Regions from separate parts of the Virgibacillus natechei genome, predicted to be linked through region 4. Evidence: riboswitches for the same ligand, from Rfam matches in the RefSeq annotation. Region 4 holds a riboswitch; each other region holds the start of a gene.
What was found. Region 4 has a riboswitch for cobalamin ahead of OLD84_RS02050 (ABC transporter substrate-binding protein). Riboswitches for the same ligand answer to the same signal wherever they lie in the genome.
Positions count from the first base shown of each region.

Region 1: another riboswitch for cobalamin. It lies ahead of OLD84_RS18035 (ribonucleoside-diphosphate reductase subunit alpha); the one in region 4 lies ahead of OLD84_RS02050 (ABC transporter substrate-binding protein).
Region 2: another riboswitch for cobalamin. It lies ahead of OLD84_RS02875 (acyl-CoA thioesterase); the one in region 4 lies ahead of OLD84_RS02050 (ABC transporter substrate-binding protein).
Region 3: another riboswitch for cobalamin. It lies ahead of OLD84_RS10335 (DUF4430 domain-containing protein); the one in region 4 lies ahead of OLD84_RS02050 (ABC transporter substrate-binding protein).

Region 1 is NZ_CP110224.1:3,608,536-3,611,735, forward strand. It holds gene OLD84_RS18035 (ribonucleoside-diphosphate reductase subunit alpha) at 1-1,801, opposite strand, end outside; cobalamin riboswitch at 2,164-2,356, opposite strand; gene gdhA (NADP-specific glutamate dehydrogenase) at 2,718-3,200, shown strand, end outside.
Region 2 is NZ_CP110224.1:498,788-501,987, reverse strand. It holds gene OLD84_RS02880 (amidohydrolase) at 1-1,079, opposite strand, end outside; gene OLD84_RS02875 (acyl-CoA thioesterase) at 1,138-1,608, opposite strand; cobalamin riboswitch at 1,730-1,913, opposite strand; gene OLD84_RS02870 (Vga family ABC-F type ribosomal protection protein) at 2,276-3,200, shown strand, end outside.
Region 3 is NZ_CP110224.1:1,974,998-1,978,197, reverse strand. It holds gene OLD84_RS10340 (ATP-binding protein) at 1-1,323, shown strand, start outside; cobalamin riboswitch at 1,377-1,559, shown strand; gene OLD84_RS10335 (DUF4430 domain-containing protein) at 1,726-2,148, shown strand; gene OLD84_RS10330 (ECF transporter S component) at 2,153-2,668, shown strand; gene OLD84_RS10325 (YpbB family protein) at 2,803-3,200, shown strand, end outside.
Region 4 is NZ_CP110224.1:329,870-333,069, forward strand. It holds gene OLD84_RS02030 (zinc ribbon domain-containing protein) at 1-14, shown strand, start outside; gene OLD84_RS02035 (hypothetical protein) at 106-291, shown strand; gene OLD84_RS02040 (PadR family transcriptional regulator) at 468-797, shown strand; gene OLD84_RS19420 (DUF2812 domain-containing protein) at 797-1,036, shown strand; gene OLD84_RS02045 (hypothetical protein) at 966-1,283, shown strand; cobalamin riboswitch at 1,483-1,668, shown strand; gene OLD84_RS02050 (ABC transporter substrate-binding protein) at 1,799-2,764, shown strand; gene OLD84_RS02055 (FecCD family ABC transporter permease) at 2,781-3,200, shown strand, end outside.

The DNA.
Region 1 (3,200 bases), 590 kb from region 4:
ATTTATCATCGGTATACCCTTTCTGTGTAAAATAACTTCCATCACTCCATTTGCTGCCTTCAAACGCCGGATAGTTCCCTTTTTCCTTACTTAATTCCATGCTGTTTTTTATCGTCAAATAGGCGATTTTTTCATACAATTCATCCGCAAATGTAACGGATTCTTCGCTTTCCCATTTTACATTTTTCAAGGCTAATAGATGATGCCAGCCAAAGGTTCCAAGTCCAATTGCACGGTATTTCTGATTGGTTAATTGCGTTTGCTTAATCGGCAACGTGTTAATGTCGATCACATTATCCAGCATACGTACCTGAATTTTGATCAGTCGTTCTAGTACATTATCAGGAACAGCTTTTCCTAGATTAATTGAGCTCAAGTTACAAACAACATAGTCACCTGTTTTATACTTTTTAACGATCGTATCTTCATTTTCAATAAATTCCTCGATAAATTCGCTTGGTGATTGATTCTGTGTGATTTCCGTACATAGATTGGAACAATAGATCATTCCGTTATGCGGATTGCTGTTCTGTCGATTCACCTCATCACGGTAAAACATGAATGGTGTCCCGGATTCGAGCTGTGACTTCATGATTCGTTTCATGAGATCAATTGCCGGAACGCTTTTTTTAGTTAGGAGATCCGATTGCACGCATTCCTCATACTTCCTGCGCCACTGTCCGCCCCCTTTTTCCTCATCATAAAAGTTTTCCAGCGAATAGCCCATTACTTCTCTCACTTCATGCGGATCAAATAAATACCAATCCTCGCGTTTTTCTACTTTTTCCATAAAGTAATCCGGCAGCGTAACCCCGGTAAATATATCATGGGCGCGCATGCGGTCATCCCCGTTATTTAATTTCAAATCAAGAAACGGCTCAATATCCATATGCCATACATCTAAATAGATCGCAATAGCACCTTTTCTTGTCCCAAGTTGATCCACACTTACCGCTGTATTATTCAACTGTTTAATCCATGGCACAACACCGCTAGACATCCCTTTAAATCCCTTGATCGAGCTCCCTCGACTACGGATTTTGCCCATGTAAACGCCAATGCCTCCACCGTTTTTTGAGAGTCGCGCAATGTCGGTATTACTATCATAGATCGATTGCAAGCTGTCATCCACGGTATCGATGAAGCAACTGGACAACTGCCCATGCGTTTTTCCGGCATTTGTAAGCGTTGGAGTGGCGACAGTCATGTACAGGTTGCTAAGAGCCCAATATGCTTCGGTAACAAGCTGCGTACGCTCAGATTCAGACTCATCCTGCATGAGATGCATCGCGATAATCATCCAGCGTTCCTGTGGCAATTCATATGTATTTTTCGCGTGGTCGGTTGCCAAATACCTCGTTGCCATGGAGTATAGCCCCAAATAGTCAAAGAGTAGGTCATTTTTAGGATTAATTTGTTCAGCAAAATAATCAATTTCCTCCTTCCTATATATATCTAGTAAATGACTGGTGTAAATACCTTCTTCCGTAAGCTTATTAATTAATTCATAAAAATTTCCATACTTCATATCAGAAGCATATTGCCGATTTTCTCCCGCCTTCCGATACAATTCTTTTACATATATTCTGCTTGCCAGATACGTCCATTCTGTATTGGCTTCATCCACGTTTTCAAGGGCGTTTTTGATTAGAATTCCAGCCGCTTTTCCAGGCTCAGTATCAGGTTGGATTGCTTTTAGTGATTTTTCTTTATAATTTGTTGTGTTGATGGATAAATTTTCTGCTGCTTCATTTATGATTTGAACGATTTGCTCCTCATTACTAGCTACCTCTGTTATCATTATAGATTGACTCTCCTTTTTTAATCGTATGTAATATGTAAATTGATTGATCCATTTAAAAATATAGAACAAAAGCGCAAGCGCCCGTTTAGCAACGTACAAACTGGAGCACTTCGCAATGAGATAAAGGAAACACGACGAACGAAGTGAGTCGATGTTGACTTATCGTAGTGGAGGAGTGTGAAGTTTGATAGTTGCTGGGCGCTGGAGCTGGACGTGGATATTTCGGCAAATAAGTTATCCACAGCTTTTAAATTCTATAGTTTCCTATGCAACTAAAAAACCGTCCACCCCTAGGATGAACGGCAACGAACAACAGAAGTATACACTTCCATTGCCTCACCTTCTCACACCCCGGAGAAATGACACTTCAAGCTATGGCAGGTCTCCTGACTTGTGCTTCTACCTACTAGAGTCCTTCCCGTACTATTGCCAAACAGCATACAATACAGTGGTTTACTCGGTCGTCCACACGAACAGTTGCGGGGGCAGTTCCAGCTTTGACCTGGATTCCCTTTTCAGACAGTTGTTGTCACCTTAGCTCGAATCACTATATATAGTGAAATACTTTATAAATTAATCAATATATTGCACTTATACACTATCATATTACGTAGCTAAATTCAATATAAGAAAATTCATTTATTATATTGCGTTTCAAAACCCCTTCTATGAAGGCATTTATTATGCACTTATCTCTTATTGATATTGTTTTCATCTATTTTTAATATTGTTACGATCAATCACTTCCTTTATGATTAATTAACATTAATGATTTTTTCGTAGCACGTCCTGAGCGTTGTAAGTGTGGGCTTTGGCAATTTGCCTTAGGGTTTGCATTTCAAACTATAAAGCTTTCTAAGATTTTTTCACTATCATAATAACGGGAGGTAACGATGCCATTATGGTTATTTCAATGAAAGAAAAAAACAGTACAAACAACAAGCAAATTGTCCAAGATTATTTAAATGAGGTATATGAAACTGTAGTAGTACGTAATCCTAACGAAGCGGAATTCCACCAAGCTGTATCCTTAATCTTCAAATCCCTTATCCCTATCCTAGAGAAATATCCCATCTACATGGAAAAAGGTATTCTAGAGCAACTGATTGAACCTGAGCGCGTCATTTCATTTCGTGTTCCGTGGGTGGACGATGAAGGAAAGGTAAATGTGAATCGGGGATTTCGAGTGCAGTTTAATAGTGCGCTTGGGCCATATAAAGGTGGGTTACGTTTTCATCCATCCGTTAATTTAAGTATTGTAAAGTTCCTTGGTCTGCAGCAGATTTTCAAGAATTCTCTTACAGGACAACAGATCGGCGGCGGTAAAGGCGGAGCTGATTTTGATCCTAAAGGTAAATCCGATAATGAAATCATGCGTTTTTGCCAAAGCTTTATG
Region 2 (3,200 bases), 170 kb from region 4:
TCTACCCCTTTTGGTTTACAGCCAATGAAGAAGAACGTGCTTGGAATTTTCTCTGCATAGTATGCAAAATCCTCTGAACCGGAGAATTTCGGATATTCTTTAACTTCCTTAATCTCCGGGTCATTCATATTTTCCAAACTTGATTTGACGACTTCTGTAACTTCAGGATCATTGAATAAGACTGGATAATCATCTATGTATGTAAGCTCACACTCCACACCGAATTCCTCCTCGATCCCAGCAACAATACGATGAAGCTCCTTATCAATACGCGCTTGTGTTTTACTATTCATATAACGGACGTCCCCTTCAAGTTCAATTCGATCTTTAATCACGTTGAAGGTCCCTTTTCCATCAAATGAGCCAATTGTAACAACCCCCATTTCAAAAGGATTCAAGCGTCGGCTGATGATGGTTTGAGTGACCGTAACAAAATGGGATCCGGCGACAATCGTATCATTTGCCATATGCGGGGAAGACCCATGTCCGCCTTTCCCTTGAATCACCAGCTTAAAATAAGATCTGCCAGCCATTGTATACCCGCTTCTGTACCCAACTGTTCCAGCAGGGTCTGTTGGAAATAAATGAACGCCAAAAGCATTATCCACATCATCAAGTACCCCTGACTCCATAATACTTTTTGCCCCGCCTGGCGGTGTTTCCTCCGCGTGCTGATGTATGATTTTAATTGCACCTGAAAGCGATGCCTTCAATTGAATAAGGCAGTCAGCAAGAACAAGCAAGTAAGCGGTATGACCATCATGTCCGCACGCATGCATAACCCCTTCATTTTTTGATTTAAAAGGAACGTCCGCCTCTTCAACGATCGGCAGTGCGTCAAAATCTGCGCGTAATCCTATTTTTTTCCCTGGCTTCCCCCCTTCGATTGTTACAATAATTCCATGCCCATTCCCTACATTGGTTTGCATCTCTACATCTTTATCTTTATAAAAATCAACAATATACTGAGCTGTCTTTTCTTCTTTAAAAGAAAGCTCTGGATTCTCGTGCAAGTGACGGCGAATTTCGATCATTTCATCTTTTCGCTCTGTAAGCATTTTCATTAATTGGTTTTTCACGCTTATTACTCCTTTCGTTTGCATTCTCTACATTTTATATTATACCCTTCCTATCCATTTATCTAATAGCAGCTCGTCTTTTTCGGTTCTCTTTTCTTGAAGGAGCGGTTCTATGTAACTGTTTTTCCTCCTCGTTTTCAGGGTATACTTTTGGTACTGGGACGGGACTACCTTGTTCGTTTACAGCCACCATTGTCAGAAAAGATTCTGTTGTTAATCTCTCTTCATTCTTAATTAAATCATGTGCTGTAACTTTTACATACACCTCCATCGAACTTGTCCCTGTATACGTCACAAATGCCTCTAACTTCAGGGAATCCCCTACTTTCGCTGCTGAAAGAAAATCAACAGAATCAATGGATGCTGTCACAACAGCACTTTTTGCATGCTTCATTGCTGTTAATGCTGCAACTTCATCAATATAAGCGAGCACTTTCCCGCCGAATATCGTATCCAAATGGTTCGTATCCGGTGGAAGTACCAAGCGCGTTTGAATCGTTTTTGAATGCTGAATAGCTACCTTTTCCACAACATTACCTCCTAATTAAAAAAACACCCTCTTAATAATAGAAGATGCTTCATGCGCGCATAAAAAGTTTCATCTGTTATGAAATAAATGAGCGCAACAACTTCCTATTTCCCGTAGGATTAAAATGTTCTTCCTTATGGCAGGTCTCCTGGCTTAGAATCATCGAACCTTTTCCCTTCCCATTTCACTTGCTGAAACAGTGGTTACAAAAGAGTTCTCCTCATCACAGTGGCGGGACCGCGTTGGATTCGAACCAACTTCCCTTTTCAACTTTTATCAAAGTCACCATAAAGCAAAATATTTAGTTGTATGTAGTATACCATTAATTATGATTATGTAGCCATAGACAGAATACCCCATTTCATTTATAATAACACTAACTAAAAACGTAAAGGGTGACCCAATTACATGAAGTACTAATCCTATTTTTTTGAAAACATACAAGTGAAGGCATTCTTTTTCAGCAGATTTTTCTGCTTATTTCGTATGCCGTCAACTTGATTTTTCAGAATAGGATTGGTTTGTGTGGTTATCAAAAGGGAGAAAACTCTTTTTGGCAGTTAAGAAAACTTTCTTAACTACATAAGTACACTCGTACCTCCTATTCTGAAAATGGATAGGAGGCACTTTTTTGTCTCCAAGTATCGTATGAAATGGAGATGAATAGATGATTTTATTAGAATCTAGGGAATTAAAAATCTATGTAAAAGACCAATTATTAGTGGATGCAGAACACTTAACCATTCAACAGCATGACCGTATTGGTCTAGTTGGAACCAACGGCAGTGGCAAAACTACTTTATTAGAAGTCCTCGCTGGGCAGAAACAATCTAGTGAAGGCGCAGTCATTTCGAACGCAACACGCGAGCTGCTTCCACAGCTAAAAAACACAAATACAACAAAAAGTGGCGGTGAAGTAACTCAAGAATATATCAATCAAGCATTAGCCAAAAAAACAGACATCTTACTGGCAGACGAACCGACAACGAATCTTGACACCGAACATATTGAAAAGCTTGAAAATCAGTTATTGCGCCGACAAGCAGCTCTCGTTATTGTTTCCCATGACCGCGCTTTTTTGGATTCCCTATGTACAACAATATGGGAAATAGATGATGGAATACTCAGGGAATACAAAGGTAATTACACGGATTACGACGCACAAAAAGAATTAGAGCGTAGACAACAGGAAAATGCCTACGAAAACTATGTGAAAAAGAAACAGCAACTTGAAAATGCATTGGAGCTAAAAGAGAAAAAAGCAAATAGAGCAACGAAGGCCCCAAAAAATGTCAGCTCTTCAGAAGCAAATGCCATAGGTGCAAAGCCTTATTTTGCAAATAAACAGAAGAAGCTCCGAAAATCGGCAAAAGCCATTGAAACTCGATTGGAGAAATTACAAACAGTAGAGAAAATAAAGGAATCTTCGCCTATTAAGATGGATCTGCCTAACGACGAAACATTCACAGGCCGAATTGTTCTACGATGGAACGATGTCACAGGATTGATAGCGGATCGAACGCTTTGGCAAGAAACGCACTTTCACATTAAAGGCGGTGACAAAATAGCTATCATCGGAAAAAATGGTAGTG
Region 3 (3,200 bases), 1.6 Mb from region 4:
TTTGTATATCAGTCTCTAGATGTTATTGAACAAACCAAGGGAGAGACTACTAGGATAATCTTTCTAGCTGCTGGAATTGCTATCATCTTAACTACTATATTTGCATTCTTCTTATCAACGCGTATTACGTCACCATTAATCAAAATGCGAGAGGCTGCCTTTGACTTAACGAGAGGTGAGTTTAATACAAAGGTACCTAAATTAACAAATGATGAAATTGGTGAATTAGCTATAGCATTTAATCGAATGGGGCAACAACTTAAATTTCATATAAACGCCTTACGTCAGGAGAAAGAACAGCTTTCCAGTATCTTAAGTTCCATGGCAGATGGCGTAGTAACACTCAATCGTAATGGTGATATGATTGTAACCAATCCGCCCTCGGAAAAATTCTTTGAGAATTGGTATTTTGAAAATAATATAAAGGTGACAGGTGAAAATCAAAAGTTACCACATGAATTGAATCAGGTTTTGCAAAACGTAATTGATGGAGAGACGCAAGTATTACATGAGATAAGTTTACAAGGAAGAAATTACGTGATGCTGATGACACCATTATATGACCAGTCGTATGTTCGTGGTGCAGTTGCTGTGATTCGAGATATGACAGAGGAAAGACAGTCAGATAAGTTGCGTAAAGATTTTATAGCAAATGTATCCCATGAATTACGTACGCCAATTTCAATGCTTCAAGGCTATAGTGAAGCGATAGTTGACGATATAGCTGATAGTAAAGAGGAAAAAAATGAACTTGCACAAATTATTCATGAGGAATCATTACGTATGGGGCGACTTGTTAATGAGTTATTAGATATTGCCCGGATGGAAGCAGGGAATATCCAACTGAATCTGGAAACCATTGATGTAGAAACATATGTCGACCGCATTATGAAGAAATTTAATGGGTTAGCAACTGATAATCAAATAGAATTATCATTTAAAAAGAATATAGCTGAACCGAATATAATAGCAGATCCAGACAGATTAGAACAAGTATTCACAAATTTAATTGATAATGCGATAAGATATACAGCTGAAAATGGATTTGTTAAGGTTTATATTGAATCTACAACAAATGAATTTCATGTAACTGTTGAAGATAACGGAAGTGGCATTCCTGAAGAAGATTTACCTTTTGTGTTTGAACGTTTTTATAAAGCAGATAAAGCTAGAACAAGGAATAAAACGAAAATAGGGACTGGGTTAGGCTTAGCAATTGCGAAAAATATGATTGATATACATCAAGGAATTATTACTGTTAACAGTAAAATGGACCAAGGAACTAGTTTTACTTTTAAGATTCCACAAAATAATAGCGACTAAATCTGTTTTTCGTTATGTAAGTATGATATTATTTAATAGTAATTAAATTGAATACAGTTTTCTTGAATTTTAGGTGTTTGTACTTAATAGGGAATCCAGTGAAAATCTGGAACTGTCCTCGCAACTGTTAATGATTACGAAATAAGCGAAACCACTGTATGACTTATTCATATGGGAAGGGCTTAGAAGTAGGTTTAATCATAAGTCAGTAGACCTGCCAAAATTCTTGTTTCAATCCTTCGAGGATATGAGCGATTGGGACAACCGAATACATATAATATAGTGATTTATAATTCGTTTGTCTGAAAGCTAACTCTAGAAGTAGGGTTAGCTTTTTCTTTCTAGCAGTTTCCATTCGCATAACTATTCTTAATTACAATAAAACAAAAAGGATGGGGAAAAATGAACAAGTGGATTTTACGTTTAGCATCAGTATTAGTAGTTATTGGTCTTTTAGTTGGTTGTGCTTCTGAAGAGGAAAATCCCAATAACGAAACAGGGGAAGAAGCAGAAGCTAATCAAAATTCGGAACAAAATGAAGAATTAGCTTCAATGACAATCTCCCAAGATAATGAAGAAGAAATCATTACAGAAGAAGAGGTTGTAATAGAGGAAGACGCTATTCTAATGGATGTATTGAAAGAAAACTTTGACGTAGAAGAAGAGGGGGGATTTATCATTTCCATTGAAGGTGTGTCCCCAGAAGAAAACGAGGAAAAATCTTGGATGTTCTTTGTAAATGGCGAAATGGGGTCTGTAGGAGCAGAGGAATTTGAATTAACTCCTGGTGACGAGGTTACATTCGACTTACAAGCTTGGGAATGATCGTGTGAATACTTATAAATTAACATTACTAGCATTGCTTGCAGCACTTGCTGTTGTTGGTAGGTCTGTTTTTGCATTCTTACCGAGTGTACAGCCGGTTACTTCAATAATCATTATTTGTGGTTTGTTTCTTGGCCCTATGGCAGCCATTTTGCTAGCATTCCTAACAACATTTTTATCTAATATGTTATTAGGAATGGGTGTATGGACAATCTGGCAAGTTGTCTCATGGGCTATAATCGGACTTTTAAGTGGTCTAATTGGGAAAATCCCAATAAAACTCCCAATATGGACTATCGTAATATATGCAATATTTAGCGGGTATTTATATGGTTTTATCGTATCCGTAACAACTTACCAAATAACAGGACATTTTTGGCCATATTATATTGCCGGTTTGCCTTTTGATACAAACCATGCAATAGGGAATGCAGTATTTATAATTTTACTGTTTCCGATTATTTCATATTATTTTAAAAAATATGCAGATAACCGGTTTGTTATTCAAAATACCAACTAATTGAAGTTGGTATTTTTTCTTTTTTTATACTATAGTAACACTAGATGGAATACTTAAACCTATGACATTGGCGTACCAAAAAAATCTATATCAATTCTTAAGCCGTCATCGTTTCGTTAGGAGGAAGATCGTCCTTGTTGTTAGAAGGAATTATATTATATTGCAGTTCACAAATCGGAACAGAGCGTACAGGAGCGTCCATCTATCACTTACTTAATGGGAAAAAATCTATTCAAACGGTTCAAGATGCGCATGTATATAATCTTACAAGCTTTTATGGTGTACATAAACGGTTAAGTCAGCAAAGATTTAACGCTATAATAAGGGAATTGATGACTTATGATAGGCTTCAGAAAACTAGCACTACTCTCATATATACGCCTACTATAGCAGGAGAAGATTGGCTTCATAAACATAAACCAAATTTACCATTTAATTACTATAATGGTTTAAAATATCATGATACTGGTACTATCTTTTTAGATAGATTGACATTGCTTATACAAACATTAACCAATAGTAAAATGAATTA
Region 4 (3,200 bases):
AGAAATTTTTATGATTTCTTTCTGCTTGTGGGGATGTGAATTATTATGAAGGGGAGCCGCTGGTGGAGCATGATGAAGTCATTGAAATGATGCGGAGGAAAGTCAATGAGTCAAAATAGAAATATTACACTTGTGCTCCAAGAAGAGCAAACAAGTATTAGAAAGGAAGTAGAAATAAACCCCGAGCTTAAAAAGATGATACAGGAAAGTAGAGAGGAATATAGGCAAGGACTTGGCATGTCAACTTCAGAACTTCTTGAATCCCTGTCTTCTAAGGACTTTGAATTTTAACCAGTTTAAGTGATCACCAACAAATACAAAGCCTTAATTATTATTGTTTGAAATAGAGGAGTGCAGGAGTGTTCCGAGTCCTTGCGCTTTTTTTGTTAATGGAAAAATACCCATTTGACATCTATATCACGATGCGATATAGTCACACCACGATATATAAGGCAGGTGGGGAGAAAATGGAACTTGAAAAAGCATTCAAAACGTACATACCAATGACAGAGACCGCCTTCTATATCCTCCTGTCGCTGACAGAACCGAAACACGGCTACGGGATTATTAAACATGTCGAGGAGATCACAAACAAACGCATTCGCTTGGGATCTGGTACGGTTTACGGAACACTCACGAAAATGCAAAGAGACGGTATTATCACCGTCTACGCAGATGAAAAAAGGAAAAAAACCTATGAAATAACGAACGCCGGAAAGAAACTAATGTTAAAAGAAATAAAAAGGCTTAAAGAACTTCATGAAAATGCGCTGAGATACGAGGGGGAGTTTTTGTGATGGTAAAAATATTTCTGCCATTTTGGAGCTATGATGTGGAGAAAACGGAAGAATGGCTTTCTTCCGTGGCGAAACAAGGGTATCATTTGGTGAAAATCAATACATGGACACGACAATTTTATTTTGAAGAAGGAGCCCCCAAAACGATCACTTATAGGATTGGATTCGATGCTATCAAAGTGGTCGATATGGGCAGATGTTTACACAGAAGGAGAAGCGCGACCAGAGCTTTACAGTGATAGCACACATATATTGAAACATGCTAGACGTGTTGCAATCACCTATTCGGCTTTATATGGCTCTGTTATGTTCATGATGGTAGGAGTTATTGCACTGAATCTTAATTATGCAATAAGGTCAGGTGTGGATGGTTTAGAATTGATGCTTTTTATTTTACAGGGAGTCCTTCTTGCTCAATTTGGTATGTTTATGCTCAAATCACTGTTGTATTATAGACGGGTGAAGAGGAATGTAGAGTATAGTTAAGGGGTGAGTATGGTTGTTACAGAAAAGTAATTATCTCCATGAACTTGATGAACCATTTCTATTAACCCTTAATAAAGAGGCTCGTTGCAATACGTCGAAGTATTTCGACATAAGGAGGCTCACGTCAAACAACAATCTCAAAGCTAAAAAGAATGACAAATTTTGCAAAAATATGTATACTTATTTAAGTAATGAATAATTAAATATCAATGGTTCAGGTGATTTCAATTTCTGAAATCTAATAGGGAAGTTGGTTCGATTCCAACGCGGTCCCGCCACTGTATATGTGAGCTAGCTGTAATGACCACTGTGCATTTCTATGTATGGGAAGGGGCAGCAAGTGATGACCATAAGCCAGGAGACCTGCCTGTAACCAGACGCGCACCAAACCTACGAGGAATAGGGGGTGTAATCGGACAGGTTTATTTTCTTTGGGCTGCCCTTTTACATATCCATCTTCATTTCTCGTGAAGATGTTTTTTTATTTTCATACAAATACGACAGGGGGTACTAACGTGAAAAAGGTTTTATCATTTTTATTTGTATTACTACTTACATTAGCTCTGTTAATCGGTTGCAGCTCTGAAAACTCAGATACCGAAGATGACAGTATCGAACAAACAGAAGAAGCAGCATTTCCACTAACGGTCACAGATGCGCTTGATAATGAAATGACGATTGATGAGGAGCCAGAGCGTATCGTTTCGGTGATTCCAAGCAATACAGAAATCGCCTTTGCGCTTGGATTGGGGGATGAAATCGTTGGTGTCTCAGACCATGATAATTATCCCGAAGAAGTAGAGGAAAAAGAGGCAATTGGTGGTTTGGAAATGAATGTGGAAGTAATCCTTAGTCTGGATCCTGATCTCGTTCTTGCCCATGGATCCAGTTCCGAAGCCTCGCAGGAAGGGCTGCAACAGATTCGTGACTCCGATATTGATGTATTTGTTGTAAATGATGCACAGGATATCGAAGGAACTTATGAAGCCATTGAACAAATTGGCCAGGTAACCGGTACACCAGATGAGGCAGAAGAAATCGTCAGCGATATGGAAGACGGATTTGCTTCATTAAGTGAAACGGCAGAGGAAATTGATGAAACGGATCGTAAATCGGTCTTTTTTGAAGTATCACCTGAACCGGACCTTTTTACTGCAGGACAAAACACATTTTTCGATTCACTCTTACAAGTTATTGGTGCAGATAATGCAGCTGAAGAACTAGATGGTTGGGTGCCAATTGATCCAGAGTCGATTGTGGAACTGGACCCTGACGTTATTATAACGACATACGGGCATTATTCGGACGATCCAGTAGAGCAAGTAGTAAGTCGTGACGGCTGGGACTCCATGGACGCTGTTGAAAATGAAGACGTTTATGATATACATTCCGATATTGTAAGTCGTCCGGGTCCGCGTTTAGTTGAGGGTGCAAGGGAGATTGCTGAAGTTGTTTACCCGGAATATTTTGAAGAAGAGTAACTATGTATTTGCCTATATGCTTGCGCTCGCATTTTTAATTATTTCCATGCTTACCGCTATATCGGTTGGCAGTGTGTCCGTTCCTGTTTCAGATATCATAATGATTATTGGTGCACAGATTTTTCACTTACCGATAGCTGAACAGGTCGATGCGACATATAGGAATATTGTTTTTGAAATTCGCCTGCCCAGAGTACTTCTTGCCGGTTTAGTTGGAGCCTCTCTTGCGATTGCGGGAGCGGCCTTTCAAGGCTTGCTGCGAAATCCATTGGCCGACCCCTATATATTAGGGGTTTCTTCTGGTGCATCTGTTGGGGCTGTTGCAACATTGTTTTTTAATATTTCTATTCCGTTCCTTGGACTTTATACGTTGCCAGTTTTAAGCATTACGACAGCCTTATTGACTATTTTACTTGTGTTGTTTTTCGCACGTAAA